One region of the Microbacterium sp. NPDC076895 genome, then DNA from elsewhere that is predicted to be linked to it. Evidence: predicted binding sites of a transcription regulator. Region 1 holds the regulator's gene; each other region holds the start of a gene.
What was found. Region 1 encodes HrcA, which represses chaperone genes, less so after heat shock. Its sites were predicted from a motif close to TTNGCACTCGNNNNNNNCGAGTGCNAA; they were not measured.
Positions count from the first base shown of each region.

Region 2: a site for HrcA is predicted at 8,495-8,521, ahead of AB0O89_RS02175 (Hsp20/alpha crystallin family protein). Genes of this name have one in related genera too.
Region 3: a site for HrcA is predicted at 1,696-1,722, ahead of groL (chaperonin GroEL). Genes of this name have one in related genera too.

Region 1 covers NZ_JBFBMQ010000005.1:100,006-110,425, reverse strand. The annotation lists gene AB0O89_RS06065 (ComEC/Rec2 family competence protein) at 1-2,127, shown strand, start outside; gene holA (DNA polymerase III subunit delta) at 2,137-3,165, shown strand; gene rpsT (30S ribosomal protein S20) at 3,221-3,481, opposite strand; gene AB0O89_RS06050 (alpha/beta hydrolase) at 3,589-4,314, opposite strand; gene lepA (translation elongation factor 4) at 4,390-6,237, shown strand; gene AB0O89_RS06040 (DUF1990 family protein) at 6,248-6,892, shown strand; gene hemW (radical SAM family heme chaperone HemW) at 6,892-8,100, shown strand; gene hrcA (heat-inducible transcriptional repressor HrcA) at 8,211-9,245, shown strand; gene dnaJ (molecular chaperone DnaJ) at 9,294-10,409, shown strand; gene AB0O89_RS06020 (16S rRNA (uracil(1498)-N(3))-methyltransferase) at 10,412-10,420, shown strand, end outside.
Region 2 covers NZ_JBFBMQ010000002.1:90,807-101,226, reverse strand. The annotation lists gene AB0O89_RS02220 (FGGY-family carbohydrate kinase) at 1-1,551, shown strand, start outside; gene araA (L-arabinose isomerase) at 1,582-3,084, shown strand; gene AB0O89_RS02210 (aldose 1-epimerase family protein) at 3,156-4,118, shown strand; gene AB0O89_RS02205 (DUF5684 domain-containing protein) at 4,163-4,540, shown strand; gene AB0O89_RS02200 (asparagine synthase) at 4,626-5,246, shown strand; tRNA gene AB0O89_RS02195 (tRNA-Arg) at 5,335-5,407, shown strand; gene AB0O89_RS02190 (formylglycine-generating enzyme family protein) at 5,467-6,459, opposite strand; gene AB0O89_RS02185 (CoA transferase) at 6,549-7,286, shown strand; gene AB0O89_RS02180 (acyl-CoA dehydrogenase family protein) at 7,279-8,445, shown strand; gene AB0O89_RS02175 (Hsp20/alpha crystallin family protein) at 8,605-9,066, shown strand; gene AB0O89_RS02170 (DUF2804 domain-containing protein) at 9,167-10,198, shown strand; gene AB0O89_RS02165 (MarR family transcriptional regulator) at 10,227-10,420, opposite strand, start outside.
Region 3 covers NZ_JBFBMQ010000013.1:54,114-64,533, forward strand. The annotation lists gene groL (chaperonin GroEL) at 45-1,664, opposite strand; gene AB0O89_RS11635 (cold-shock protein) at 1,830-2,030, opposite strand; gene AB0O89_RS11640 (LytR C-terminal domain-containing protein) at 2,160-2,759, opposite strand; gene AB0O89_RS11645 (DUF3263 domain-containing protein) at 2,759-3,058, opposite strand; gene AB0O89_RS11650 (DUF2332 domain-containing protein) at 3,068-4,078, opposite strand; gene msrB (peptide-methionine (R)-S-oxide reductase MsrB) at 4,323-4,727, shown strand; gene AB0O89_RS11660 (DMT family transporter) at 4,741-5,697, opposite strand; tRNA gene AB0O89_RS11665 (tRNA-Thr) at 5,817-5,892, opposite strand; gene AB0O89_RS11670 (thioredoxin domain-containing protein) at 5,933-6,883, opposite strand; gene ppk2 (polyphosphate kinase 2) at 7,067-7,975, opposite strand; gene AB0O89_RS11680 (NAD(P)-dependent oxidoreductase) at 8,130-8,978, shown strand; gene ugpC (sn-glycerol-3-phosphate ABC transporter ATP-binding protein UgpC) at 9,121-10,224, shown strand; gene AB0O89_RS11690 (DUF4032 domain-containing protein) at 10,304-10,420, shown strand, end outside.

The DNA of each region.
Region 1 (10,420 bases):
CTGGCGGCGGCAGCTGGGGTCGGCATCCATGTTGCGTTGGCGCAGCCGGGGCGGGATGCCGCGCTCGAAGCCTTCGGAAGCGGCTCGCGTGTCGTCGAGGTCGAGGCGATCGTCAGCGGCAAGGTCGAGCCGCGCGCGGGCGGCCAGCGCGCGTTCGATGCGTCGATCCGACTCATCGGGGCTGATGGAGGTGCGATCTCCGGCTGGACTGACGCGGCAGTACGCGTGTCGGGCGAGCAGGTCAGCAGCGGGCTGGATGTGGGCGCACGTGCACGGATGAATGGAACGAGCAGGCCGGCGTATCCGGGAGATCGTGCCGTTGTTCAGATCCTGGCGCACGAGATAGAGGTCGTCGAACCACCCACCGGCATCCTGCGCATCGCAGCCGACCTCCGGCAGTCGCTGGTCCGAGCCGCCGCGGGTCTGCCCGGCGGCGGGGGAGAGCTCGTTCCTGGACTCGCGGTGGGTGATACCTCAGCGGTCAGCTCCCAGACGGATGCCGACATGAAGGCATCCTCGCTATCCCACCTCACCGCAGTGTCGGGCGCAAACTGTGCGCTCGTCGTGGGGATCGCATTCGTCGTTGCGGCTGGACTCGGGGCTGGGCGCCGGGTCCGCGTCGTTTCCGGTCTCGGTGCGCTTGTCGGCTTCGTCATCCTCGTCACGCCCGAGCCCAGCGTCGTCCGCGCCGCGATGATGGCAGGAATCGCCATGCTCGCGGTCCTGCTCGGTCGCGCTGGCGCGGGGGTCGCGCTGCTGAGCGCGGCCGTGGTCCTGCTCCTGCTCTTCGACCCCTGGTTGGCGGGCTCACTGGGGTTCGCGCTTTCCGTGGCTGCCACGGCGGCGCTTCTGACGCTGGCCCGACCGCTTGCATCGGGGCTGACGCGTGCGATGCCGGCGCCGCTGGCGCTTGCCCTCTCCGTGCCGCTTGCCGCCCAGCTGGCGTGCGGACCGCTGCTGGTGCTGATCGACCCAACGGTGCCCCTCTGGGGTGTGCCGGCGAACCTTCTCGCCGCGCCCGCCGCCCCCGCAGCGACGGTGCTGGGGCTTGCCGCGTGCCTGGCCGCGCCGTTCCCGGTGCTGCAGAGCGGCCTGGCAGCACTCGCGTGGCTCCCGGCAGCCTGGATCGCCGGGATCGCGGATGTCGCGAGCGGGTTGCCCTTCGCACGCGTTCCTTGGGTGAGCGGACTCGTGGGCGCTCTCTCACTCGCTGTGGTGGGCGGACTCGTCGCCCTCGCGCTCGGCCTACCCGCACAGAGCCCCCGGTCCGCCCGCATCCGTCGTGGCTCGGCGCTGCTGCTCGCAGCTCTCGTCACCGTCTGGACCTCCACGACCGTTGTCACCACGATCACGCAGCGGTGGGGCATCCCCGGCGAGTGGTCGATTCTGATGTGTGATGTGGGCCAGGGAGACGCGGTGCTCGTGCGCAGCGAGGGCGCGACGGCGCTCATCGACACGGGTCACGACCCCGCGCTGGTGAGCGCATGCCTCGACCGGGTCGGCGTCACACGCCTCGACTTGCTCGTCCTGACGCACTTCGACAAAGACCACGTCGGCGGCACCGAGGCGGTGATCGGGCGCGCCGAAACCGTGCTGCACGGTCCGACCGACGGAAGCGCCGACGAACGGCTCCTGGAAGAGCTCGCGGCCGCTGGAGCGCAGGTGGTGTCGGCTCAGGAGGGGATGACGGGAACGCTCGGTGGCGCCCACTGGAGCGTGCTCTGGCCGCGTGCCACGGCGCTGTTCGCTGCGGGTAATGACTCGTCGGTGACCGTGAGTATCGAAGGCGGTGGCGTCCCACGATCGCTCTTCCTGGGCGATCTTTCGGCGGATCCGCAGCGGATGCTGCGCGCGAGTGTCAGCGGCGTCGTTGAGGTCGTCAAGGTGTCCCACCACGGCAGCGCTGATCAGGATCCTGGTCTCTACGAGCAGATCGCGCCGCGCGTCGCGCTCATCGGGGTGGGAGCCGACAACACCTACGGTCACCCCACCACGACGACGATCGCAATGCTGCAGGGCAGTGCCGTCGGGCGCGCCGACCAGGACGGGATCGTGGCGGTCGTCGGAGAGGGCGACACCCTCGCTCTATGGCGGGAGCGGGCGGCGTCTGTCGTGGGTGGCGGCTAGGCTTTCGGCATGGCTGCACCCCGTCGCTCGAGTTCCTCGAAGTCGGCGATCCGGCAGGTACCGTGGCGTGATCCGCGTCCTGCTCCCATCGTGCTGGTCTCGGGTCCCGAAGACGTCTGCGCAGAGCGTGCGATTGCGGGTCTGCGTGACTACGTCCGCGCAGAGGACCCCGCCGTCGAGGTGACTGATCTGCGTGCCGACGACTACGTGGCGGGAACGCTGCTCACCGTCACGTCGCCGTCGCTGTTCGGTGAGCCTCGGCTCGTGCGCGTCTTCGGAGTCGAGAAGGCATCCGACTCGTTCCTCACCGAAGCCGTGGCCTACCTCGAGTCGCCCCAGGAAGGCGCAACCGTCGTTTTGCGCCACACGGGCGCGAGCGTGCGAGGCAAGAAGCTGCTCGACGCGATCCGGAGCGGAAAGGCTGATGCTGTCGAGATCGCCTGCCCCGCGGTCAAGCGCGATAGCGACCGCTACGACTTCGCCGCTGCCGAGTTCTCTTCCGCGAACAAGCGGATCGCGCCTGCCGCCCTCCGTGCGCTCGTCTCGGCGTTCTCCGACGACCTCACCGAGCTCGCCGCGGCATGCCAGCAACTCATCGCGGATGTCGATGGTGATGTGACCGACGAGATCGTGCGGCGCTATTACGGCGGACGCGTCGAAACGACAGCCTTTGCCGTGGCAGACACCGCCATCGCGGGACGCTACGGCGAGGCGCTCATTACGCTGCGGCACGCTTTGGCCAGCGGAGCTGACCCGGTGCCGCTTGTCGCGGCGATCGCGTCGAAGCTGCGGACGATGGCGCGTGTTGCCGGCCTGCGCGAGTCCTCTGCCGCGATCGCGGCCCGGATCGGGGTGAAGGACTGGCAGGTTGACCGTGCCCGCCGGGATCTCACCGGCTGGAACGAGGAATCTCTGGGCCGAGCCATCCAAGCTGCGGCGCGAGCGGATGCCGAGGTCAAGGGTGCCTCGCGTGACCCGATCTTCGCTCTCGAGCGACTCGTCACCGTGGTCGCGACGCGCAGCGAGTTCGGGAGCTGACGTCCAGAACGACAAAGCCCGCCCCGAAGGGCGGGCTTTGCATGAAGCGTGAGGCTTAGAGAGCCGCGACCTGCTTCGAGATCGCCGACTTGCGGTTTGCAGCCTGGTTGGCGTGGATGACGCCCTTGCTGACTGCCTTGTCGAGCTTCTTGGTCGCCGTGGCCAGAGCCTTCTCGGCGGCGGCCTTGTCGCCGGCGGCGATGGCCTCGCGGGTGCGACGCACCTCGGTCTTCAGAGCGCTCTTGACTGCCTTGTTGCGCTCGTGAGCCTTCTCGTTGGTCTTGTTGCGCTTGATCTGCGACTTGATGTTCGCCACGTGGAGACGTTCTTTCGTTCGAGTGATGGATGGACTGCCGGCGACGAGAGAGGGGCGTCCACCAGCGATCGTGAGGGTAAAACCCACACACAAGCCAATCAGCGAGTCTACCAGGTCTGTTCGAGGGTCGTGAGCGCGAGGTTCAGGACCGCGTTGAACACTCGAGGACGCATGGCCGTAACCAAGTGACTCGTCCGCGGCACAACGATCAGTTCGGCATCCGGTGCGACCCGCGTGAACAGCCGCTCGTTGACCCGCAGCTGGTCGAACTGGCCGTTCACGAACCACAGTGGGACCTCGATCCGGCCGAGGGCCGACAGCAGGTCCAGCACCGACAAACTGCGAAGTGCCGTGTCTTGCGCGTCGAGCGCATAGCCCCCAGCGCCGAAGTCCGCCCGTGTCTCTGGTGGCAGCGTGGCATCCAGCACCCGTTCACTGAGCCACGCTCCGCGGTTCGGGAGCGAGTCGAACCCGCGGGCGAGAAGTCGATAGGTCTGCAGTGCGGCACCGCGCGGAATGGCCGTGCATGATGCGGCAATCAGGCCGGCGATCGGAGGGGCATCCTCTTGCCCGGCGTACTCGATCGAGAGCAGTCCGCCCATCGAGTGGGCGACCAGCAGGACGGTGCCGTGTTCCTCCGCGGCACGGCGCACGGCCTCATCGATCGTTGCGAACGCACCGTCGAGCAAGAACGTCTCGTTCATCCGCGACCCGTGCCCGGGGAGGTCGACGGCTGTCACGGGGTTACCGCGCTCGATCAGGTACTGCTCTTGCGCCCGCCACATCGTGCGGGAGGTGCGGATGCCGTGAACGAGAACCACCGCGACCGCCATGTCGGTAGAGTAGCCCGCCGTCGCCGTGAGGCAAGGGGGATGCGACAGTGCGCACGCCGGTAGAATCGTGCGGATATGTCCCCCCGTGCCTCTACGCCGCTGCAGCCGGCAGCTACGCCGCCCGCGCAGATCCGCAACTTCTGCATCATCGCGCACATCGACCACGGCAAGTCCACCCTGGCCGACCGCATGCTGCAGATCACGGGCGTCGTCTCTGATCGCGACATGCGTGCGCAGTACCTCGACCGCATGGACATCGAGCGCGAGCGCGGAATCACCATCAAGAGCCAGGCGGTGCGGATGCCCTGGCAGACGGATGCCGGCACCTTCGCCCTCAACATGATCGACACTCCTGGTCACGTGGACTTCACCTACGAGGTGTCGCGCTCGCTCGCGGCGTGCGAAGGCGCGGTCCTGCTCGTGGATGCCGCGCAGGGGATCGAAGCGCAGACGCTTGCGAATCTCTACCTGGCGCTCGAGAACGACCTGCACATCATCCCGGTGCTCAACAAGATCGATCTACCCGCCGCGGACCCCGAGAAGTACGCGGCTGAACTCGCGAGCCTCATCGGCGGCGATCCGGCCGATGTGCTGCGAGTCAGTGGCAAGACCGGGCAGGGCGTGGAGGAGCTTCTCGACAGAATCGTCGCTGAGATCCCAGCCCCCACCGGTGACGCTGACGCGCCGGCCCGCGCAATGATTTTCGACTCCGTCTACGACGCCTACCGCGGCGTCGTGACCTACGTGCGGATGGTGGACGGCAAGCTCGAACCGCGCGAGCGCATCCAGATGATGTCGACCCGGGCAACGCACGATCTTCTGGAGATCGGAGTCTCCAGTCCCGAACCGACCCCGACCAAGGGCCTCGGCGTCGGCGAAGTGGGGTATCTGATCACCGGCGTGAAGGACGTGCGCCAGTCGAAGGTCGGCGACACGATCACGAACCAGCGCAAGCCGGCATCCGATGCCCTTCCGGGCTACACCGACCCCAAGCCCATGGTCTTCTCGGGCATCTACCCGATCGACGGCAGCGATTACGCCGATCTGCGCGAAGCGCTCGACAAGCTCAAGCTCTCGGATGCCTCACTGCAGTACGAACCCGAGACCTCGGTTGCGCTGGGCTTCGGCTTCCGCTGCGGGTTCCTCGGGCTCCTGCACCTGGAAATCATCACTGAGCGACTCTCGCGCGAGTTCGACCTCGACCTGATCACCACCGCGCCGTCGGTGACCTACACGGTCACAACCGACACCGGAGAGACTGTCACCGTCACCAACCCCAGTGAATACCCCGACGGTCGGGTTGCCGAGGTGTCGGAACCAGTGGTGAAGGTCGGCATCCTGTTGCCCAAGGATTATGTGGGTACGGTCATGGAGCTGTGCCAGTCCCGACGCGGGTCGCTGCTCGGTATGGACTACCTGAGCGAGGACCGCGTAGAGCTGCGCTACAACATGCCGCTCGGTGAGATCGTCTTCGACTTCTTCGATCAGCTCAAGTCCAAGACGCAGGGTTACGCGAGCCTGGACTACGAGCCGGCTGGGTCGCAGACCGCCGATCTCGTGAAGGTCGACATCCTCTTGCAGGGTGAGAAGGTGGATGCCTTCAGCTCCATCGTCCACCGCGACAAGGCGTATGGGTACGGCACGATGATGACTGAGCGCCTCCGCAAGCTCATCCCGCGCCAGCAGTTCGAAGTGCCCATCCAGGCCGCCATCGGGGCGCGGATCATCGCCCGCGAGAACATCCGCGCGATCCGTAAGGACGTGCTGGCCAAGTGCTATGGCGGTGACATCACCCGCAAGCGCAAGCTGCTCGAAAAGCAGAAAGAGGGCAAGAAGCGCATGAAGATGGTCGGTCGCGTCGAGGTCCCCCAGGAGGCGTTCATCGCAGCGCTCTCGGGGGACGTCGAGGGTAAAGACAAGTAGTCTGATCGCCATGCGCCGCGGAACCTTCCGGGACGAGACCGTCGACTATGCAGCAGTCGGGGCCACACAGGCTACCGACCTCATGCAGTACCCGCCGGAGAAGAGCGTCCCCGCCGAGGAGTCCTGGCGGATCGGTAGCGGTCAGGCACGATTCGAGTCGGCGACCGAGTCGCTCTTGTCATGGGCGCCGCTGCGCGGGGCCGGGTTGTCGTTGGCCGACATCCGTCCGGCATCCGGGTCCGGCTACGCCGGCGTCGCGTACGACTCGGATGGCGCGCCGATAGCGCCGTCGCGACGCGACGCCGAGCAGCGTTTCGACGCCGAGGGCACTCCGTATGTCAGCGCCGGCGCTACAGTGCATGTCACCGGCCGGCTCAGCGGCTACCGCGCGGATGCCGAACTGCGCGTCATTCTGGCCGTCGAAGAACCCCGGCGCACGGCTTATGCGCTCGGCACCGTGGGCGGCTCTGTCGTCAGCGGCGAGGAGCTGTTCCTGGTCGAGTGGCGCGATAACGACGAGGTCTGGTTCACCGTGCGCGCATTTGACCGTCCCGTATCGACGCTGTACCGGCTGGTACCGCGCTTCGTCCGCGGGCGGCGGCGACGGCTCTTCCGGGCCTACCTGACGGCGGTATCGCCGCTGTTCGCTCCCTGATGGGCGCAGCGCTTCCCCTCGGCGATCCCGTTCCGCGCGACGGATCGCTTCCCGGGGCGGTCATCGACCCCACCGCCCCGCTGTCTGCATACGTCCATATTCCGTTCTGCCGCGTCCGCTGCGGCTACTGCGACTTCAACACCTACACGGCCGAGGAGTTGCGTGGCGCGCGCCGCGAGGACTATGCGGGGACGCTGCTTCGAGAGATCGACCTCGCGTCGGGCGTCCTTTCTGCCCATCCGAGGCCACTGAGCACGGTGTTCTTCGGCGGGGGAACGCCGACGCTGCTTCCTGCCCGCGACCTCGCAGTCATTCTGGTAAGCCTGCGGGATCGCTTCGGGCTCGAGCCGGATGCCGAGGTCACCGTGGAGGCGAACCCCGACACTGTCACACCTGAGGTCACCGAGGAACTGGCCGGTGCGGGAGTCACGAGGTTGTCGATCGGGATGCAGTCAGCGGTGCCGGAGGTGCTTCGGACGCTCGACCGGACGCACCGACCCGAAAACGTTGCGACGGCGGTGCGCGCCGCACGAGACAGTGGTCTGGCAGTAAGTGTCGACCTCATCTACGGCGCGCCAGACGAGACCCTCGATCACTGGCGACGCAGCGTCGAGGCCGCCCTTGCGCTGGAGACTGACCACATCTCGGCATATGCGCTGATCGTCGAAGAGGGCACTGCGCTGGAGCGCCGCATCCGACGCGGAGAACTCGCCACACCCGACGACGATCTGCAGGCTGCCATGTACGAGCACGCTGACACAGCGTTCGAGGAGGCCGGCTACGACTGGTACGAGGTGTCCAACTGGGCGAGGACCCCCGCCGACCGTTCGCGGCACAACCTTGCGTACTGGCACGGCCACGACTGGTGGGGTTTCGGTCCTGGCGCCCACAGCCACGTCGGAGGCGTGCGGTTCTGGAATGTCAGGCATCCTGCTGCCTACGCGCAGCGGCTCGCTGCCGGCGATTCACCGGGGGCGGGCTTGGAGGTCCCCGATGAGGAGGCGCGACTGCTCGAGCGCGTGATGCTGCGGGTGCGTACGGTGGAGGGTCTGCCGGTTTCGCAGCTGGCATGGCAGAGCCGACAAGCCGTTGCCGGTCTCGTCGCGGATGGACTCGTCGACGGTCGCGAGGCGGTGCGGGGGACCCTTGTGCTCACTCGTGCCGGGCGACTGCTGGCTGACGCGGTAGTCCGCGCGCTGACCGCGTGATCCAGGGCGTGGGGGAGAGGCATCCGCTAGAATTGGCACTCTGAGGATGTGAGTGCCAGTGCCACGTCGAGCCGCTGTAACGGCCGACGCCGGATGCGGAAGGAGGCGACATGGTCAGCGAGCGTGGGCTTCAGGTCCTGCGGGCTATCGTGCAGGACTACGTCGATACCCGCGAGCCCGTCGGAAGCAAGGCCATCGTCGAGCGTCACGCGTTCGGCGTATCAGCGGCCACGATCCGCAACGACATGGCGCTTCTCGAAGACGAAGAACTCATCGCGGCACCCCATACCTCGTCGGGGCGCGTCCCGACCGACAAGGGCTACCGCGTCTTCGTCGACCACCTCGCCGAGATCCGGCCCCTTTCACCGGCCCAGCGCGCAGCCATCGCGAGCTTCCTGCAGGGGCCCGGAGACCTGGATGACGCTCTGGCGCGAACGGTGCGGGCACTCACACAGCTCACCGGCCAGGTGGCCATCGTGCAGTATCCCTCGTTTGCCAAGGCGACCATCACGCACGTTGAGCTCGTGGCACTTGAGCCCACCCGGGTGCTTGTCATCGTCGTCACCGATACGGGACGTGTGTCACAACGCCTCGCGCTTCTGACCGTGGCCCTCGACGAGTCAGATCTCGCGCGCGTTCGCGCCGAGGTGTCGACACTGCTTGTCGGCCGCAGCGTCCGTCAGGGGGCGAAGCGCGTCGAGGAGCAAGCAGACAGTGACGTGCGCACCGCCCACCAGTCGGCGGTCACCGAGATCCTTCGAGTCGTGCAGGAGGAGCTTGACGAGTTCCGTCAGGATCGGCTCGTGATGGCTGGCGCGGCAAATCTCGCGCGTCGCGAGAGCGACTTCCGCGGAAGCATCTACCCGCTTCTGGAGGCGATCGAAGAGCAGGTGACGATCCTTCGCCTGATGGGGGAGATGGTCGCCGATGACAACGGGCTCGCAGCCAGCATCGGACGTGAGAACGAGGCGTTCGGGCTGTCGGAGGCATCCGTCATCGCAAGTGACTACGATGCGACGGGCGCGCGGGCACGCGTCGGGCTGATGGGCCCGACTCGAATGGACTATCCCAGCAACCTCGCGGCGGTACGTGCAGTAGCGCGCTACCTCACGGGGCTGCTCGCCGAGGACGAAAAGGGCCGATGAGCCCGTACGAACTGCCCGCGACAACACGCGGGATGCAGAAAGGTGACCGTGGCTGACCACTACGAGGTCCTTGGCGTGTCGCGAGACGCGTCGCCCGAAGAGATCAAGAAGGCATATCGCCGCCTGGCCCGAGAGCTTCACCCGGATGTGAACCCGGGGGAGGACGCTGCCGAGCGGTTCAAACTCGTCACGCATGCCTACGACGTGCTCAGTGACCCGCAGCAGCGCCAGCGCTACGACATGGGCGGCGGCCAGAACGGTGGTTTCGGCGGAGCCGGCGACTTCGGTGGCTTCAGCGACATCTTCGAGAGCTTCTTCGGGGGAGGGGGCGCTGCTCGCGGCGGGCGCCCGCGGTCTCGCAAAGAGCGGGGCCAGGATGCGCTGGTTCGCGTCGACCTCGACCTGAAGGATGTCGTATTCGGTGTCCATCGCGACATCGACGTCGACACCGCCGTCATGTGCGAGACCTGCAATGGTTCGTGCACGCAACCCGGAACAACGCCGGTTCGCTGCGATATCTGCCACGGCACGGGCCACATCCAGCGCACCGTACGAAGCCTGCTTGGCAACGTCGTCACCTCCCAGCCGTGCGGCACATGTCAGGGGTACGGCACGACGATCCCGTACCCGTGCGCGACGTGTCAGGGGCAGGGTCGCGTTCGGGCTCGTCGCACCGTGTCGATCGACATTCCGGCCGGTGTTGACACGGGCCTGCGGCTTCAGCTTCCCGGATCGGGCGAAGTCGGACCGGGCGGTGGGACGCGGGGCGACCTGTACATCGAGGTCTCCGTCGCGACGCATCCGGTATTCAGCCGCGAAGGTGACGACCTGCTCGCAACGCTCGAAGTGTCGATGCCGGATGCCGTTCTCGGCGCGGCCACGACGATCGAGGGCCTCGACGGGCCGGTGGACCTCGAGGTGCGTCCAGGAGTCCAGTCGGGCGATGTGCTGACCATCAAGGGTCGAGGCATCACACCGTTGCGCGGCAATCAGCGTGGTGACTTGCGCGTTGGCGTGCACGTGGTCACGCCCACGAAGCTCGACGCCAAGGAACGGGGCCTCATCGAGGAGTTCGCCAAGCGCACGAAGGCTCCCGCGCCTCACCTGGCGGAGTTCCATCAGGGTCTGTTCTCGAAGCTGCGCGATCGGTTCCGGAACGGCTGATCGTGCCGCTT
Region 2 (10,420 bases), on a different contig from region 1:
GGCATCGAGCTCGGTTCCACCCGCATCAAGGCCTGCCTCGTCGACGAGAGCGGACGGGTGCTCGCGGTCGGCAGCCACGAGTGGGAGAACAGCTACGTCGATCGGGTGTGGACCTACTCCCTCGATGAGGTGTGGGCAGGCATCCAGGCTGCGTATGCGGCGCTCGGTATCCGGGTAAAGCACGCCTACGGGATCGCGATCGAGTCCCTTGCGAGCATCGGCATCTCGGCCATGATGCACGGCTACCTGGCCTTCGACGCGCAGGACCAGGTGCTCGTGCCGTTCCGCACCTGGCGCAACACCAGCACGGGTGCTGCAGCGGCAGAGCTCAGCGCCCTGTTCGGTGTGAACATCCCGCTTCGCTGGTCGATCGCCCACTATCGGCAGGCCATGCTGGATGCCGAGCCGCATGTCGGCGCCATCGACCATCTCACGACGCTCGCCGGCTACGTCCACACCGCTCTGACCGGCCGCCGTGTGCTCGGTGTCGGCGACGCGTCGGGCATGTTCCCCATTGATCCGGCCACCGGCAGCTATGACGCTGACCTCGTGTCGTGCTTCGATGCCCTAGCCGGCGACGCCGCGCCGCGTCGCCTCCTCGAGGTGCTCCCGACCGTCCTGCCGGCCGGCGCCGAGGCGGGGGAGCTCACCGCCGAGGGTGCCGCACTGCTGGACCCGACCGGGGCGCTGCGGCCCGGCGCGGTGTTCTGCCCACCCGAGGGTGATGCGGGTACCGGCATGGTCGCGACCAACGCCGTCGCCCCCCGCACCGGAAACGTCAGCGCGGGCACGAGCATCTTCGCGATGATCGTCCTCGAGCGTCCGCTGTCGGCCGCGCACGACGAGCTCGATATCGTCACGACTCCCGCCGGTGACCCCGTCGCGATGGTGCACTGCAACAACGGCGCCTCGGAGCTTGCCGCGTGGGTGGGTGTCTTCCAGCGCTTCGCGGACCTCATCGGCTCCCCGCTGCCGCCCGACTCGGTGTACGAGGCCCTGTTCACCGAGGCGCTCACCGCCGCACCGGATGCCGGGGGCATCCTCTCGTACAACCACCTCTCCGGCGAGCCCATTGCGGGCCTCGACGAGGGCCGACCCTTGGTCATCCGCACCCCCGACAGCCAGCTCACGCTGGCGAACTTCCTGCGCTCGCAGCTGGCGGGAGTGTTCGCGACGCTGAGCCTCGGGATGCAGGTGCTCGATGACGAGGGCGTCGAGGTCGACCGGATGCTCGCGCACGGCGGCATCTTCCGCACCGCCGGTGTCGCCCAGCGGGTGCTCGCCGCCGCGCTCGATACCGCTGTGTCGGTCGAGCGGCACGCTTCCGAAGGCGGAGCCTGGGGCATTGCGGTTCTTGCCGCGTACACCGCGGCCCGCCACGCGGGTGCCACTGACGCATCGCTTGCGGCGTACCTCGATGCCGTCGCTTTTGCTGATGCCGAGTTCGCCACGGTTGTTCCCGACCCCGCTGAGGTGGTCGGCTACACCTCCTACCTCGACCGTTACCGCGCGGGCCTTGCCGCTGAGCGCGCCGCCGTCACCGCCCTCTAGTTCCCCACCCCTCATCGAAGAAGGACCCTCATGACTTCTCTCAACACCTTCGCGACCCGCGAAGTCTGGTTTGTCACCGGCAGCCAGAACCTCTACGGCGAAGAGACACTCCGCCAGGTCGCCGAGCAGTCCCAGGCCGTCGCCGCCGGGCTATCGGAGCTGCCCATCCGCGTCGTCTGGAAGCCCGTGCTGAAGGATGCCGACAGCATCCGTCGTCTCGCCCTCGACGTGAACGCCCGTGACGAGGTCATTGGCATCATCGCGTGGATGCATACCTTTAGCCCCGCCAAGATGTGGATCGGCGGGCTTGATGCGTTGCAGAAGCCGCTGTTGCACCTGCACACGCAGGCCAACGTCGAGCTGCCGTGGAGCGAGATCGACTTCGACTTCATGAACCTGAACCAGGCAGCCCACGGCGACCGGGAGTTCGGGTACATCCAGACCCGCCTGGGTGTTCCCCGCAAGACCGTCGTCGGGCACGTCTCGAACCCGGCAGTGCGCGACCAGATCGAGACGTGGCAGCGCGCCGCTGCGGGCCTTGCCGCGATGCGCTCCCTCAAGCTCGCGCGCTTCGGTGACAACATGCGCTATGTCGCCGTGACCGAGGGTGACAAGACTGAGGCCGAGATCCGATTCGGCGTGCAGGTCAACACGTGGGGCGTCAACGAGCTCGCGGATGCCGTCGCTGCGGCATCCGATGCTCAGGTCGATGCCCTCATCGACGAGTACGAAGAGCTCTACGAGATCGTCCCCGAGTTGCGTCGCGGCGGTGAGCGTCACCAGTCGCTGCGTGACGGAGCTGCGATCGAGGTCGGGCTGCGCTCGTTCCTCGAGGCCGGCGGGTTCGGTGCCTTCACGACGAGCTTCGAAGACCTCGGCGCGCTCAAGCAGCTGCCCGGCCTTGCCGTGCAGCGACTCATGGCTGAGGGGTACGGATTCGGTGCCGAGGGCGACTGGAAGACCGCGATTCTCGTTCACGTTGCGAACGTCATGGGGGAGGGTCTGCCCGGGGGTGCGAGCCTCATGGAGGACTACACCTACGACCTCGTCCCCGGCGACGAGAAGATCCTCGGTGCTCACATGCTCGAGGTAGCGCCTACCCTCTCCAGCGCCAAGGCGAGCCTGGAGATCCACCCGCTCGGGATCGGCGGCAAGGATGACCCGGTCCGTCTGGTCTTCACCGCCGACCCCGGCCCCGCCGTCGTCGTGGCGATGAGTGACATGCGCGACCGGTTCCGCCTCGTTGCCAATGTCGTCGAGAACGTCGCAGCGCCCGATCTTCCCAAGCTCCCCGTCGGGCGGGCCATCTGGAAGCCGGCACCGGACTTCGCGACATCCGCGGCCTGCTGGCTCACGGCTGGCGCGGCGCACCACACCGTCATGTCCACGGCCGTCGGCATCGACGTGTTCCGCGACTTCGCCGAACTCGCCGAGACCGAGCTGCTCGTCATCGACGAGGACACCACGGTGCGTGGCTTCCAGAAGGAAGTTCGCTGGAACCAGGCGTACTACCGCCTGGCTCAGGGGCTGTGAGCAGCGCTGCCCCTGTGAGCGACCCCGGCGCCGCGGCACCAGCGACGCCGGGGGTCAGGCAGACTGGCGAGATGAATGATGAGTCCCCGGCCGTGATCCCGGCATCCGGAACGCAGTACACGATCACCGCTGGCGACTACGAGGCCACGATCGCAAGCGTCGGCGCGACCCTTCGAAGCCTCACCTACCGTGGCCGCGATCTTGTCGTACCGTTCGAGCCCGACATCGTCCGACCGTCCTTCCGCGGTGCCACGCTTGCGCCCTGGCCCAACCGCATCGTGGACGGTCGCTACGTGTTCCGGGGCCGTTCGTACGAGGTGGCTCTCACCGAACCGGGGCGCGGCCAAGCCCTCCACGGCCTCGCATCCTGGCTGGACTTCGCGCCCGTCGAGACGGCGGAGAGCTGGGTGACCCTCGGAGCCACGATCGAACCGCAGCAGGGGTATCCCTGGCGGATCCGTGTCGAGACGACGTTCGCGATCGGGGCGGACGGTCTCACTCAGCGGGTGAAGGCGACCAATCTGAGCCGCGACTTCGCGCCGTGGGGCACGGGTCCGCATCCGTATCTTCTCGCCCCGGGGACCCTGGATGACTGGGTCTTCACGCTTCCGGCGTCCCAGGTGCTCACGGTCACCCCCGACCGGCTCTCTCCGGTCGGACTCCAGTCGGTGACTGCGGATGCCGAACGCTTCGATTTCCGTGAACCGCGGACCCTCGGTGCTGTCATGATCGACCACGCCTACACGGATCTCGTGCGCGACCGCGACGGACTCGTGACAGTGCGGGTGACCGATGCTCAGGGTGAGGGCACGGCGATCACGTGGGACGCGCGATGCCCCTGGGTTCAGATCCACACGGCCGACCGGCCTGGCGGGCCGGCGGCTCCCGGGCACCGAGCGGGTCTCGCTGTCGAACCGATGACGTGCGCCCCCGACGCCTTCAACGATGAGAGCTACCCGTTCGACACGGGGCTCGCCGTGATCGCGCCGGGTGATGCCCACAAGGCGTCGTGGCGGATCGCTGCGCTTTCCTGAGAGTTAGCTGGAAGAGCAGGCCCCTTTCGCTCTAGGCTGTGGCCATGCTCGCAACCTCCATCACCGACCAGGCCAGCGCGTCCTCCCTGTGGACGACCTCGCTCATCGGTCTTGTCATCTACGTCATCGTCGTTGTCGCCCTGTGGCGTGTCTTCTCGAAGGCGGGGTGGCCCGGCATCCTGGCGATCATACCGATCGTGAACATGTTCATCCTCGTGAAGATCGCCGGATACTCAGCCTGGCTCGGTCTGCTGTACTTCGTGCCCATCGCCAACCTGGTGCTCGCGATCATCGTGGCCATCAAGGTCGGAGAGAGGTTCGGCAAGGGAGGCGCCTTCTCGTTCTTCCTGCTGTTCCTCTTCCCGTTCATCGGGTACCTGATCCTCGGTTTCGGCGAGGCTAGCTACACCAAGCGCGCCTGAGTCAGATCCCACCACCTTCGCGGGCGCCGGCCATAGGTCGGCGCCCGCTCTCATGCCCCGATACCCTCTACCCAGGAGGTTGCGGATGGGCAGGACGGCCGATGCGATCGCCGAGGGCGTCATCATCGCCACCGCGGCGGCGCGCCTGAGCATCCGCAACCGGATTCTCGTCGACGCGATTCGCAACGACAGCACCTTCTCGGTCGACGCGGTGAAGCCGTTCGCGCGACAAACGCTCGAAGCGCTCGCCGACGAGCAGTCCGCGGCTGCCGACCGTGCCCGCGCCGACTGGCGCCGTGCGTGGGGGAAGCAGTCAGATCCGAGCGGGACTCACGATTATCGTGGGCGTGACTCCCGGAATCTGAGGCGGCGCGCCCGACAGTACACGGGGGTCGCCAAGGAACTCCGTGAGCGGGCAACCGACGACGCGGCACTCGAGCAGCTGATCGAGCAGGCACGCGATGCCGCGTGGGGCGATGTCGAATCAAACCTTGAGCGACGCCTGATCGTCGAGGCGATGCGGCCGGATCTCGACCCCGATTATGCGTCGATGCGTGCTGCACGCATGCAATCGATCAGGCTCATCGACCTGCCTCGCCTCTCCTCTCACCAGCGCCGACTGAGCACCTCACAGGGGTCTGCGCCCATGATCGATGTCGACGACTCCGGTCCGGTTCCCGATGGGGGGAGCCCCGAGGGCGAGTGAACCGCGGCGAAGCCGCCGACGATTCGCCGTGCGGGGCCCTCGTGGGGTAATCTGGACGCTGGTTTGCTCGCAGAAGCGCGCGGACCATGCGCCCGTAGCTCAATGGATAGAGCATCTGACTACGGATCAGAAGGTTGGGGGTTCGAGTCCCTCCGGGCGCGCACTGTGTTGAGACAGTGATGAGGTCCCTGAGCCCTATGGCTCGGGGACCTTTTTCGTTTCAGCTCGCGCTCACCGTGCGAAAGCCTGCGTTACCCATCGACGAGTCGGGGGTGTTCTGCGACCGGGCGGAATTGCGATAGCGGTTGCAGTACGAGATGTGACAGAGGTAGCTACCGCCGCGCAGGATGCGGGAGCTACCGCGATCGGGACCGCGGGGATCGGCGTCCGTCGAGCGTGCGTAGTAGCCGGGGTCGAACCAATCCGCACACCACTCCCAGACATTGCCTACGGGCTGCCACAGTCCGTAGCCGTTCGGGTCGAAGGTGCGCACCGGAGCCGTCGTGAGGAAGCCGTCCTCGAGCGTGTTGACGCGGGGGAACTGACCCTGCCAGATATTGACGCGCCACGTGCCGCCGGCTTCCGGCTCCTCATCACCCCACGGGTACTTCTTCCCGTCGAGGCCGCCGCGGGCCGCATACTCCCACTCCGCTTCGGTGGGTAGACGCCTCCCCGCCCACGCGCAGTATGCCATCGCGTCGTTCCAGGAGACGTGGACGACGGGGTGATCGCCGAGCTCGTCGACCGACGAATTCGCGCCGCCCGGATGCCGCCAGTCGGCCCCACGAACTCCGAACCACCAGGGGGTTGCGGTGGGCTGCCCCATGATGTCGCTCTCGGGAGCCTGCAGCGCCAGGTGGAAGACGGCGGAGAACCCGAAGGTTTCGGCTTCCGTGAGATAGCCGGTGTCATCGACGAATCGCGCGAAATCGTCGTTCGTGACGCTCGTCGTGTCGATCTCGAACGCGCTGATCGAGACCTCGTGGCGCGGGGTCTCACCATCGCCGAGATTGGCGTCGCCCGACGAATCGCCCATCACGAAGCTGCCCGCGGGGATCTGCGCCTGGGGGATGCGGTGACGCGAACCCGAGGCGGAGGGGATCGCGGAGGCGGTGACCGGTGCCGTGCCGAGGGTCAGGAACTGCGATCGTCCCGGTGCGCCGCACGCGCACTCGGGTCCACATCCGCCCGCGGGTTCTGAGTCGGTGTCCATGCGATCCTCCTCCAGCAGGCTACTGCGGCAAGCAAACGCGCACGCTCGATAGGGTTGTCTCACTTTCACCGGGAAGAGCGAGGAAGCGGATGCCTGGTCCGATGCCCCTGGACGGTGTCGTCGTCGCCGACCTCAGTCGCGTGCTCGCAGGTCCGCTGGCGGCATCCACGCTCGCCGACCTCGGTGCCGACGTGATCAAGGTGGAGCGCGCCGCATCGGGCGACGACACTCGGCAGTGGGGTCCGCCATGGACGGGCAACTCCTCGTCGTACTTCGAGTCGGCAAATCGGGGAAAGCGCTCGCTCGGCAATCGGCATCCATCGATCGCGCCGTACGAGGCGCTCGACACCGGCGAGGGGGTGCTTGCGCTAGCCGTGGGAAACGACGCGCAGTTCGCGCGGCTGTGCGAGACCGTCGGTGACCCCGACCTTGCCGGTGATGCCCGCTTCGCCACCAATGCGCAGCGCGTCGCCCACCGGGATGAACTGGCGGTGGCCCTCGAAGCTCGGCTGCGGGCCGACACCGCGGCATCATGGGCGGCGCGACTGATGGATGTCGGTGTGCCGGCGGGCACGATCGGCAGCGTCGCCGACGGTTTCGTCTTGGCCGAACGTCTTGGTCTCGACCCCCGGGTTCCGGTCGACGGTGGCATCGACCAGATCAGGTCTCCGCTGCGGTTCGAGCGGACGCCGATCGGCCGGTACGTGCGCCCGCCGCGGCTCGACGAGCATGGCGACGAGATCCGTCGGTGGCTTGCTGCCGGCCCCGATCCGATCGGTCACGCGGGTGGCCAGTCCGAAGGAGAGACCCGTGGCAACCATGGATGACGTGATCGACATCGCCGGCATCGATGCTCTGCTCAGCGACGACGAGCGCGCAACCCGCGACGCCGTGCGCGCGTTCGTCGAACGGCGCGTGAGCCCGTTCGTGGCGGACTGGTTCGAGCGCGGCGAGATCGACGATCTGCGCGGGCTCGCGAACGACCTCGGGCAGCTGGGGGTACTCGGCATGCACCTCGAGGGCTACGGGTGTGCCGGAATGTCGGCCACCGAGTACGGCCTCGCGTGCCTCGAGCTCGAAGCCGCTGATTCCGGCATCCGTTCGCTCGTCTCGGTGCAGGGGTCGCTGGCCATGTACGCGATCTGGCGCTGGGGGAGTGAGGAGCAGAAGCAGCGGTGGCTTCCCGGGATGGCTGCCGGTGAGCTGATCGGATGCTTCGGCCTGACCGAACCGGATGCCGGCTCAGACCCTGCGAGCATGCGAACGCGAGCCCGCCGCGATGGCGATGATTGGGTGCTCGAGGGTCGCAAGATGTGGATCACGAACGGGTCGGTTGCCGATGTCGCTGTCGTCTGGGCGCAGACCGACGGCGGCATCCGTGGGTTTGTCGTCCCAACGGACGCGACGGGGTTTTCCGCGCCCCAGATCCGCCACAAGCTGTCGCTTCGGGCGTCGGTGACCTCCGAGCTCGTGCTCGATGCGGTGCGCCTGCCCGCGGATGCCGTGCTGCCCGAGGTGGTCGGGCTTCGCGGCCCACTCAGCTGCCTCAACGAGGCGCGGTATGGCATCACCTGGGGCGCGCTCGGCGCTGCGCGGTCGGCGCTGACCGCTGCGCTGACCTACGCCGGGGAGCGGATGCAGTTCGGCAAACCGATCGCCGCGTTCCAACTCACGCAGCAGAAGCTCGTCGACGCCGTCGTCGAGTATGAGAAAGGACTGCTGCTCGCGCTCCACCTCGGGCGGCGCAAGGATGCCGGCGAGCTGACCCCGCAGCAGGTGAGCCTGGGCAAACTCAACAACGTGCGCGAGGCGCTCGAGATCTGCCGCACCGCCCGCACGATCCTCGGCGCAAATGGAATCTCGCTCGAGTACCCCGTCATCCGTCACGCCGCGAACCTCGAATCGGTTCTGACGTACGAGGGCACTGTCGAGATGCACACGCTCGTCCTCGGCCAGGCGATCACCGGCATCCCCGCTTTCCGCTGAGCGCTCGGCTTCTGTTCGCCGACAGCGAGCCTCTCGTGCGCTCGGATATCTGGCACTCGTATGTCGAGAGTGCTAATCTGAGATCAGTTGAGTCGCGGCGACTCAACTTCTAGAACTCGGTCGGATGCCGCATCCGGCCCCGCTCGCAAAGGAGACGAGATGGCAAACTATGACCCGCTCCGCGACATGGAGCGATTCGCGAACGCACTTTTCGACGGCAACCGGCGCGGACCGCGTCAGATGCCGATGGACCTCTACCGTGATGGCGACCACTACGTGCTCTCCGCCGACCTTCCGGGGATCGACCCCGGCTCGGTCGACGTGGATGTCGACGGCCAGCTGCTCACGATTCGCGCCGAGCGTACGCTCACCTCGCAGGAGGGCGTGAAGTGGATCACGCGCGAGCGTGAGGCCGGCAGCTTCCTGCGTCAGCTGAGCCTCGGCCAGGGGATCGACACCGAGGGCATCGCGGCCAGCTACGCGCATGGTGTGCTGACGGTCACGATTCCGGTGAGCCCCAAGGCCAAGCCGCGCAAGATCGACATCGCGACCGAGGCCCCGGCAACGATCACCGTCGACGAGTCCCACAGCGAGATCCAGGAGGCCGGCGCCAGCGCCTGACCTTCTCTCCGGAAGCCCCCGGCCCGAGAACGGACCGGGGGCTTCTGCGTGCTCGCGCGTGCGGCGGGATGAATAGTCCCCCGCCTCTAGGCTGGAGTGCGTGTGGACGACGACTCGTTTTTCCAGACAAGACTCTCGCAGTGAGATCACGGCTCCGGTCGAACTCACCCTTCCCGATGGGCGCCTGAACCCCGCCGCGGTCGGCTGGGCACGCTCCCCACTCATCCGGACTGACGGGATCGGGCCGCGACGGTCCTGGGGGCGGAACAAGCGGTGGGAGTACTGGAACATCATGACGCCGCGATACATCGTGGGCGTCACGGTGTCGTCCATCGACTACGCTGCGGTGCACGAGGTCTGGGTGTTCGATCGTGAGTCGAACGAGGCTGTCCATCGCGCGGCCACTGTCGTCCCCGCACGCGGCGTGAGCCTGCCCGGTTCGCTGGGACAGGGACCCGTTACGGCACGCGCCAAGGATCTTCGGATCGAGATCACCGAGGAGACAGGCGGCGTCCGGATGCGCGTCGAGGTCCCCCGCGCGTCCATCGCTGTTTTCGCTGAGAAGCCTGCCGGACACGAATGTCTCGCCGTCGTTGTGCCGTGGACCGACCGTCGATTTCAGTACACGGTCAAGGATGTCGCGCGTTGCGCGACCGGCACGATCGCCATCGACGGCGAGGTCTACGACCTGCCGGCGGGGGAGTCGTGGGCGGTGCTCGACCACGGTCGCGGGCGATGGCCCTACGACATCACCTGGAACTGGGGTGCGGGGTCTGGCCGCTACCGGGGCAGCGTGATCGGGATCCAGGTCGGCGGAAAGTGGACCGACGGCACCGGCGCCACCGAGAACGCGTTCTTCGTCGATGGACGGATGCACAAGATCCACGACGACGTGACGTGGGACTACGACCAGGCAGACTTTCTGAGCCCGTGGTCGGTGTGCGGCGGCGGTCTGGACGCGCGATTCGTCCCCTTCTATGACCGTGTTGCGCGAACGAACCTCGGCATCATTGCGGCGGCGACCGACCAGTGCTTCGGCGTGTGGTCAGGAACCTTCACGATGGCGAACGGCGAGGTCATCCCGTTCGAGGGCATCGAGGGATGGGCCGAGCACGTCCACAACCGGTGGTAGCAGACCACCTCGGGCCCGGATGCTGGCGTCAGCAGTCTGATGGGCGCGGCTGACGGAGCTTGGCGGTCAGCGTGCGGAGCTGCTCGAGTTCGATGTCGCTCAGGGTCGACATCCGTTCTGCGATGGCCCTGCCGTGGGCCGAGGCGACCTTGCGGAACAGGCTCGCCCCCCGATCTGTTGCGGTGACCACTGCCCCGCGGCCATCGTCAGGATCTGAGCACT
Region 3 (10,420 bases), on a different contig from region 1:
CCCCTCCGCATGGGAGGGGCCTTCGGCGTGAAATGCAGCAGGACTCAGAAGTCCATGCCGCCCGACGGGTCGGCGGGCATGGCCGGAGCCTTCTCGGGCTTGTCGGCGACGACGGCCTCGGTCGTGAGGAACAGCGCGGCAATCGACGCGGCGTTCTGCAGAGCCGAGCGGGTCACCTTGGCCGGGTCGATGATGCCCTGTGCGAACAGGTCACCGTACTCACCGGTCGCAGCGTTGAGGCCGAATCCGGGCTCGAGCTCGGAGACCTTGTTGGCCACAACACCGGGCTCCATGCCTGCGTTGAGGGCGATCTGCTTCAGCGGCGCCTCGATGGCAACGCGGACGATGTTCGCGCCCGTTGCCTCGTCACCGGTGAGCTCGAGAGTCTCGAACGCCTTCTTGCCGGCCTGGATGAGAGCGACGCCACCACCGGGGACGATGCCCTCCTCGACGGCTGCCTTCGCGTTGCGAACGGCGTCCTCGATGCGGTGCTTGCGCTCCTTGAGCTCGACCTCGGTAGCAGCTCCGGCCTTGATGACGGCAACGCCACCGGCGAGCTTCGCCAGGCGCTCCTGCAGCTTCTCGCGGTCGTAGTCGCTGTCGGTGTTGTCGATCTCACGACGGATCTGGGTCACGCGACCCTCGATGAGCGCGGCGTCGCCGGCACCCTCGACGATCGTGGTCTCGTCCTTCGTGATGATGACCTTGCGGGCGCGGCCGAGGAGGTCCAGCGTCGCGTTCTCGAGCTTGAGGCCCACCTCTTCGGTGATGACCTGGCCACCCGTGAGGATCGCGATGTCCTGCAGCTGAGCCTTGCGGCGGTCGCCGAAGCCGGGAGCCTTGACGGCAGCCGACTTGAAGATGCCGCGGATCTTGTTCAGCACGAGAGTCGCGAGAGCTTCGCCCTCGACGTCCTCAGCGATGATGAGGAGCTCCTTGCCGTCCTGGATCACCTTGTCGACGATCGGCAGCAGATCCTTGATGTTCGAGATCTTCTGGTTCGCGATCAGGATGTAGGGGTCTTCGAAGACCGCTTCCTGACGCTCGGGGTCGGTCACGAAGTAGGGGTTCAGGTAGCCCTTGTCGAAGCGCATACCCTCGGTCAGCTCGAGCTCGGTGCCGAACGTGTTCGACTCCTCGACCGTGACAACGCCTTCCTTGCCCACCTTGTCGATGGCCTCGGCGATCAGGGCGCCGATCTCGGGGTCAGCTGCAGAGATCGACGCGGTAGCGGCGATCTGCTCCTTGGACTCGACTTCCTTCGCACCAGCGAGCAGCTCATCGGTGACGGCCTTGACGGCCTTCTCGATGCCCTTCTTGAGCGAAATCGGGTCGGCGCCGGCCGCGACGTTGCGCAGGCCCTCGCGCACGAGCGCCTGAGCGAGCACGGTTGCGGTCGTGGTGCCGTCACCGGCGACGTCGTCGGTCTTCTTGGCGACTTCCTTGACGAGTTCCGCGCCGATCTTCTCGTACGGGTCGTCGAGCTCGATCTCCTTGGCGATCGAAACGCCGTCGTTCGTGATGGTGGGGGCTCCCCACTTCTTCTCGAGCACGACGTTGCGGCCGCGGGGGCCGAGCGTCACCTTGACGGCGTCGGCGAGGGTGTTCAGGCCGCGCTCGAGGCCGCGACGGGCCTCCTCGTCGAAAGCGATCATCTTTGCCATGTGTGTCGTCCCTCCCGGACGGGGCTAGGTCTTAGCACTCACCGATCTGGAGTGCTAACCCATTCTGGCACTCGCCCATGGGGAGTGCAAGCCGCGCGCGACGAAGACGACGAAGAGACGGATGCCGCGGCATCCGTCTCTTCGGAAACTCAGTCGACGCGGTCTCTAGACCACGCGGACCGACTCCGCCTGCGGGCCCTTCTGGCCCGTCCCGACGGTGAATTCGACCTTCTGTCCCTCTTCGAGAACACGGAAACCGGTCATGTCGATGTTCGAGTAATGGACGAACACGTCTTGACCGTCATCGACGGTGATGAAGCCGTATCCCTTCTCGGCGTTGAACCACTTCACGGTGCCTTGGGCCATGGGTACTCCTGATGCTGGTAGGACACCGTCATCGTATGCACCGGAATCGACCCGAAACGATCGCCGGGCGAAGTATTGACACGCGCGTCTTCACCTTGTTACGGCCCGGAAACACGCGGGCCGCGCCGGTCAGTTCGTCGGCTCGGGAGTGGGGACACCGGCCGCGGTTCGGTCGAGGCCGATGACGATCGTGAGTTGCTTCGTGGCGCCTTCGTCGGCCTCGGTCGCGGGGTCGTCGGTCGGCTGATAAATGGTGCTTTGCGCAACCGCGGCCCCGCCGATGACGTTCGCGAGCCCCAAGGCTGCCGCGTAGTCGGCGTCCGTCGCGTAGTAGACCGTCGTCTCGGGGAAGTCGTCGGTTCCGGCCTGCCCGGCCAGAACGGTCTCGGGGACCCACCCGGCTGCGATGAGCTGGTCTTTCAGCTGCGTGGCAAGCCCGGTCTCGGGCGTCGCGTTGAGAATCAGGATCGAATAGGACGTGTCGACGACGGGGTCCACCGTGACCGTCGGGGTCGGTTCGGGAGCGGGTTCAGGAAACAGCACGATGCGCCCCGAAACCACGAACATTGCGAAGATACCGACAGCGATCAGGATGACGGTGGCCAGCGCCGCCCAGAAGAAGACGACTCCGCCGCGCATGTGTGGCTGCTCCGCGCGGTGCGCACCGACCCGACCGACGTCCTCGGGCAGGTCGTCGAATCGATCGCGCGGGAACTCGGAGGTCGGCATCAGACGATCGTACCGATGCCGCCTACCGAAACCGTGCGTGTCCGCCCGGCAGAGTCCCCGCTCGCTGGACCGGAGCGCTTGCTTCCCCGGGCGCTCTCCCGGAGCCTGCGCAGTCGTCCCATGAGCAGCGGGTCGTATGCCTGCGCATCGACCGAATCCAGCATCCGCACCAGCAACTGGTAGTAGCGGGCCGGCGACATACCTAACGTCTGGCGGATCTGCTCTTCTTTTGCCCATCCGCGAAGCCGACACGACGACTCGAAGTCGAGGATCGCGCGCTCACGCTCGTTCAGGGGCACGGTGAGAGGTTATCGGCGAGCGCCGACATCCGGTGCGCGCCACTCCACCCACGCGCCGAGTGGGTCGACGACGGCGAGCGCGCGCTCGTCCATACCCAAGACGAAGCCGGGCCAACTCGCAGCATCCGCACCCCAGCGGTCGTGGAGCCCAGGCGGATCGATCGAGAGCCAGTGCGTGCCGGGGCGGGCGGAGCGAACTGCGTCTATGTGGTTGCAGAGCTGTATGCGTCCGGCCCGGGCGATGTGGGGCAGCACCCCGGGCGTGGTCACGACCAGCGCGGCGTCGCCGGGTGCTTCGGCTGCAAGCTCCGCGAGGATGCCGTCGGCGGTGGCGTCTCCTGACATGAGCGTCGGGGGTTCCCCACGCACGACGTCGAGCGCCGCGACGATCCGCTCGCGTCGCCCCTGCTCCCCCGGCCAGACGAGCGAGGTCAGAAACCGTCGGTCGATGTCGGATGCCGCGTCCAGTGGCGCCAGGTCGATACCGGCACGCCACACGACCTCCGGCAGACGCAGACGTGGCAGGCCCCGGGCGCCGCTACGAAGCACAACGGGCGATGGGCCACCGGCCGGGTCGAGGTCCTGTCCGTTCTCGTACCGGTACGAGTAGCGATCGGGGTAGAGACACAGGCCTGCGCTCGCACCGACCTCGAGGAGTGCGATCGGGCCGTCGATGAGGCTCAGCGCGGGCAGGAGAGCCGCGCATCGCAGCGGTTCGTTGGTCTGCAGCCCGCGCGCGACGCACTCGGCCGCGACCTCGTCGATGTTGGCCGCCAGCCACTGCGCCCACGCCGCGTAGCCGCCCTCCGCCGCTCCCAGCATCCTGGTCACCGCGAACACGAGCGGAGGCTGTCGCCGATCGGCGGGGATACGCGCGAGCAGCAGCTGCGTGTCAGTATCGGCCGCCACGCCTGAGGCCCATTCCTCATACAGATCAGAGCGGCCCGGCGCTTCCTCGGCCGCGAAACGGCGGTATCGCTCAGCGACGCGGCCGGCCTCGGCATCCGGGGATGACACCATGCCCCCATTCTGGAACAGGCCGCATCCGGTCGGTGCCGCATCCCGGGTCACCTCCCTCCTCCTATCCCTCGTCGCAACGGCGAACGACACGCACGACACGCCGGCAGCGGATGCCACGAGCCGGGGTGTCGCACGGATGCTGCGCCGTTGCGACCGAGGCTGGCGCGCCGGATTCACGGCCAATCTGCGACGTCGAGCGGAACAGTCCGTCACGACTTCGTGTTGACTTGGGTAAGGAGGAACAATGTCCTATCGCACCGAGAAGTCCGAGTCCGAGTGGCGCGCAGAGCTCAGCGCCGATCAGTACGCGGTGTTGCGCGAAGCAGCAACCGAGCGTCCCTGGACCGGTGAGCTGCTCGACGAGAGTCGCGCCGGCCTGTACGCCTGCGCCGCCTGCGGAAACGAGCTGTTCAAGAGTGGCACGAAGTTCGACTCGCACTGCGGGTGGCCGAGCTTCTACGAGTCGGTTCGCCCCGAAGCTGTCGAACTCATCGAAGACCGCACCCACGGCATGGTGCGCACCGAGGTGCGGTGTGCCCAGTGCGGCTCCCACCTCGGGCACGTCTTCCCCGACGGGTTCGGCACGCCCACGGGCGACCGCTACTGCATGAACTCGATTGCGCTGAGCTTCACACCCGAAGAGTCCTGACGGCCCGCCGGCCTCACGCTCGCGCCCCGGGCCGCGCGTGAGGCCACGGCACGACCACGATGGCAACCGATACGACGGCGACGAGAGCCACCAACACCTCGTGTCCCAGGCCGGGGCTCGCCGGCGCCGGCCAGATCGCATCCAGAACAAGAGCCGTCGCGAGCTGCCCGACCACCGAGCCGAGCACGAGCAACAGGACGCCCGTCCGGCGCACAAGAGCAGAAGATAGCAGGATGTAGCCGACTCCCAGCGCTCCGCCCGTGTAGGGCCACGGATCGCTCGGCCACCGCTCAGGCAACCCGACGACCGCAACGTGAACGGCAGCGATCAGCACGAGTGCGATCGTTCCGCCGACGAAGTTGACCGCCGTCGCAGCTATCGCTGAGCCGGTCGCGCCGCGAAGCCGACCGTTCGTGGCCTGCTGCCAGGCAACGCCGCCCCCGGCGAGGAACGGCAAGAGCAGCATCCACCAGGGAACGCCGGTGAGGTTTCCGCCGGTCACCGATATCCCCACGGCGAGAAGGGCGACGGCGCCGCCGACGACGCGCCGAATCGTGACCGGCACCACGCCGGACGGACCGTAACCGATGCGGTCGATCACGACGCCGAAGACGATCTGACCTGCCACGAATCCGACCGTGAACAGGGACACACCGATGATGCCCGCGGTGATGCTCTGGCTGGACACTGTGAAGGCTCCCGCAAGGCCGCCCGCCAGCATCCACCATCGGATGCCGCCACCGCGGATGCCATCACGCAGCGCGCCGAGCCCGCGGCGGCCCGCGGGCGTGAGTGCGGCGATGACGGCGATGAGCACGAGGCCGGAACCGAACGAGAACGCCGCTGCGAGAGTGCTGTCGTCAATGCGGTGACCGAGTTGCCCGTTCGCCCGAACCTGGAGCGCCGTGAGCGCACCGACGAGGGCAGTACCGAGGAGCCCGAGGGCCGTCGCTGCTCTGCCGGACGTCACCGGTTCATTCTGCCGGACGGGGCGGGTGTGGAGCCGACGACGGGACGTGAACCCGTAACCGCCCGATGACAACGTCGAGTCGGCATCCGATCGCGACGCCCGCTAGATGTCGAAGTGTGTGGAGCCGACGACGGGACTTGAACCCGTAACCGCCCGATTACAAGTCGGGTGCGCTACCAATTGCGCCACGTCGGCAGAGCGCCCAGTCTATCGGGGCGCCGAGGTGCTCCCCGTCTCAGGGGGTGGGCGTCGGTGTCGGCGACGGGGTCTGGTAGTACGCGTCGGAATCGATCGTCAGCACGAACTGGGCAAACTCTTTCGGGTTGTCGAGCGCACCCACGTAGACGGATCCGTTGACGAGCACGAGCGGTGTGCCGGTGAGCTGCACGCCGTCGGTGTCGGGGATCGCCTCGACCGCTCGTTCCGTTGCCTTCTTGGCCCACGAAAGGAAGTCGCCGTTTTCGATGCACGCCCGCACGACCTTAGGGCTTGAAACACCGGATGCCTGCGCAATGTCGGCAAGTTCGGTGTCGGAGTATCCGTCCGCGTCGACATCCGGCTGCTGCTCGAGCAACGCATTGTTGAACTTGAAGAACGCTTCGGGGGCGTGGGTGGCAACGCACGCGGACGCCGCCGCGGCGCGCAGTGAGTACTTCGTGCCGTTGGACTTCGCTGTGAGCATCGCCACCGGGTAGTAGGTCAGGCTGACCGCGCCCTCGTTGACCCACGTCGACAGCTGCGCCGCGTTGGCAAGCTGGAACTCGGCTGAGCCGGTCGAGAGGTAGTCGACGTAAACCCGGACCTCGATCTCGGGAGCCTCGGTGGCGACAGGTGTCGGTTCGGGCGTCGCACTGGTGGTCGCGCCGGCCTCCGTAGATGTGCTGTCATCGACGCCCTCCTGCGCGACGACCGCACCGCCGACGTCGGTCACCGCGAAACCGTCGGCCTTGGCCGCAGCGGGACTGAGCGCACTCGTCGAGGTGGTCGAGGTGACTGCCCACGTGACCGACACAGCAACGACGGCGACCACGGCGACGATTCCGACGCCGATGATGCCGGCACGGATGCGGCGCGCTCGCGTCTGCTTCGCGTGAACCATCTGCGCCTTCTCGCGGACCGCTTCGCGACGGTCGCGAGCCTCGGGCGCCGTGGGCTGTTCGCCGCTGGGCGTCTGATCGCTCGACATGAAACCTCTTCACACAACAAGGGGTCGGGCGTACCCGACAGGGGGCCGTGGCGTCGGCCGGGGGGTGTCGCTCAGGTGACGACCACCGCCCACGATGCTAGCCAGAGAGCCTGGGAAAAGCCCAGACATGGCAGCGCTTCGGGTGTGACTTCGCCTGGAGAACCAGCACCGCTCGAGGTGAATCTACTCGTCGGCTTCTTCCTGTTTGCCGCGCATCACCAGAAGGGGATCGGGAGTCCCCACGACGTCGAGATCCTTGTCGTCGTAGTCGAACTGCCCGAGGAAGAACTTCATCGCGTTGACCCGCGCGCGTTTCTTGTCGTTGGAACGGATGATCGTCCACGGCGCATACTTCTTGTCGGTGCGGCGGAACATCTCCTCCTTCGCGACCGTGTACTCGGTCCACTTGTTCAGCGAGGCGATGTCCATCGGCGAGAGCTTCCAGCGCCGCACCGGATCGAGCTGACGCAGCGCGAACCGCGTGCGCTGTTCGGTACGTGAGACCGAGAACCAGAACTTCGTCAGATGGATGCCGGACTCCACCAGCATCCGTTCGAACGACGGGGTCTGTTCCATGAAGGTCTCGTACTCGGCATCCGAGCAGAACCCCATCACCCGCTCGACGCCCGCTCGGTTGTACCAGGATCTGTCGAACATGACGATCTCGCCGGCGGTCGGGAAGTGCTGGATGTAACGCTGGTAGTACCACTGTCCGTGCTCGCGATCGCTGGGCTTTGCCAGCGCAACGACGCGCGCAGACCGCGGGTTGAGGTGTTCGGTGAACCGCTTGATCGTGCCGCCCTTACCCGCGGCATCCCGACCCTCGAACAGGATGATGGCCCGGCCACCGGTGTCTTCGAGCCAGTACTGGAACTTCAGCAGTTCGACCTGCAGACGATACTTCTCGAGTTCGTAGTCGTCCCGGGTCATCCGGTCCGCATACGGATACCCCTCCTGCCACGTGTAGACGGGGTTGCCCTGGGGGTCGATCAGGTCGGGGTCTGGGGTGTGCCCGTCGCGCACGGTGTAGCCGTTCTCGCGCAGGTACTCGATGTAGGCCCGCATATCGCCGGCGGGGACGTTCTCGAACATGGCAGCCTCCGACGGCGCGGTTCGCATCGTCCGCGCCGTGTTCGCATTCTCACCCACGAGAGGGCGAAGCACGAGCCGTGGCGCCACGTCGGGGTGAACATCAGGTGACGATCGCACCCGCCGCCCCGGCGACCTGCCGTGTAAGGCTGGGGTCATGAGAATCGTGGTGACCGGCTCGACCGGAAAGCTCGGAAGTGTCGTCGTTCGAGAACTGAGCGCGGCGGGGCACGAGGTGATCGGCTTCGACATCTCGGGCCGCCCCCAGCCGGGCTTCCTGCAGGTCGACCTCACCGATTACGGGCAGGTGATCGACGCCCTCGCGGGCCTCGGCGATCGCGACGAGCGGGGGCTGGATGCCGTCGTTCACCTCGCCGCTATCCCGGCACCCGGCATCCGTTCGGAGGTCGCGGTCTTCCACAACAACATGGCGGCGACGTTCAACGTCTTCTGGGCCAGCGTCAGGCTCGGCATCCGTCGCCTCGTCTACGCCTCCAGCGAGACCGTTCTGGGCCTGCCCTTCGACGTGCCGCCGCCGTACGTTCCGGTCGACGAGGAGTACGAGCCGCGCCCCGAGAGCGTGTATTCGCTCGTGAAGACCCTCGAAGAGCGGATGGCCCGGGAGCTCGTGCGGTGGCATCCGGATCTGTCGATCACGGCGCTGCGGTTCTCGAACGTTATGGTTCCGGAGGATTACGCCGCCTTCCCCGGCTTCGACGAAGACGCACGGGCCCGCAAATGGAATCTGTGGGGCTACATCGATGCGCGCGACGGGTCGCAGGCCATCGCGCGTGCACTCACGGTCGCACCCGTCGGGTTCGAGCAGTACATCATCGCCGCGGCCGACACCGTGATGTCGCGTCCGAACGCTGAGCTTCTGGCCGAGGTCTTCCCCGATGTGCCGGTCGCCCGCGAGGTCGGCCCGAACGAGACACTGCTGTCGATCGAGAAGGCCAGACGGATGCTGGGCTACGCGCCACAGCACTCCTGGCGCGACGGCCACTGACGGCGGGGCCCGCTCGGTGGCCGCTCCCAGGTGGGAGTGGCATACTGAGCGATGCGCCCGATGACGGGCGTGCGGGCCAAGCCCCCGCTCATCCTCACAACGGATCGTCCGGCACGTACCTGCCGGTGAAGGAGAAGAAGAAATGGCGTCAGTCACCTTTGACAACGCAACCCGCCTCTACCCTGGCGGAACCCGCCCGGCAGTCGACAAGCTCAACCTCGAAGTGGGCGACGGCGAGTTCCTCGTTCTGGTCGGCCCCTCGGGTTGCGGTAAGTCCACCTCGCTGCGCATGCTCGCCGGCCTCGAAGAGGTCAACTCGGGCCACATCCGCATCGGCGAGCGCGACGTCACCGACGTTCCGCCGAAGGACCGCGACATCGCGATGGTGTTCCAGAACTACGCGCTGTACCCCCACATGACGGTCGCCGAGAACATGGGCTTCGCCCTGAAGATCGCCGGCGTCAACAAGGATGAGCGCGCCTCGCGCGTTCTCGAGGCAGCCAAGCTCCTCGACCTCGAGCAGTACCTCGACCGTAAGCCCAAGGCGCTCTCGGGTGGTCAGCGTCAGCGTGTCGCCATGGGCCGCGCCATCGTGCGTCAGCCCCAGGTATTCCTCATGGACGAGCCGCTGTCGAACCTCGACGCGAAGCTGCGTGTGCAGACCCGTACGCAGATCGCGTCGCTGCAGCGACGCCTCGGCGTCACGACCGTCTACGTGACCCACGACCAGACCGAAGCCCTCACGATGGGTGACCGGATCGCGGTCCTCAAGGACGGCATCCTGCAGCAGGTCGGCAGCCCGCGTGACCTGTACGAGGCCCCGAAGAACGTGTTCGTCGCCGGCTTCATCGGCTCCCCCGCCATGAACCTCTTCCCGGTCGACGTCGTCGAGGGCGGTGTCAACTTCGGCACACACCTGGTCCCTGTCGAGCGCGATGTGCTCGCCAAGGCCACCGGTAAGGAGCTGACGATCGGCGTCCGCCCCGAGGACATCGACGTGTCCCCTGCCGATGGCAAGGGCCTCTCGGTGGTCGTGGACCTCGTGGAAGAGCTCGGCGCCGACGGCTACCTGTATGGCCACTCGGAGATCGACGGCAAGCGGACGGACATCGTCGCTCGCGTCGACGGCCGTAACCACCCGAACGCGGGCGAGACCGTCGTGTTGGCGCCGATTCTCGACCACGTTCACCTGTTCGACATCGAGTCGGGCGAGCGCTTGTCCGAGAAGGCCGTCGCCTCGGCCTGATCACCAGTACCTCGTGACGGCGCGGATGTCTCAGACGTCCGCGCCGTCACGCACGTAAGCCCCGGATGCGGAGAAACGGATGTCGTCCACGCAGCTCTCGATCACCGCGAGCACCGTCGACCCTGGCCTTCTGACCCTGCCGTGGTCGGTGCCGCTCGTGGAGTGGCCGTCCGAGACGATCGTGTCGCTCCCGAAG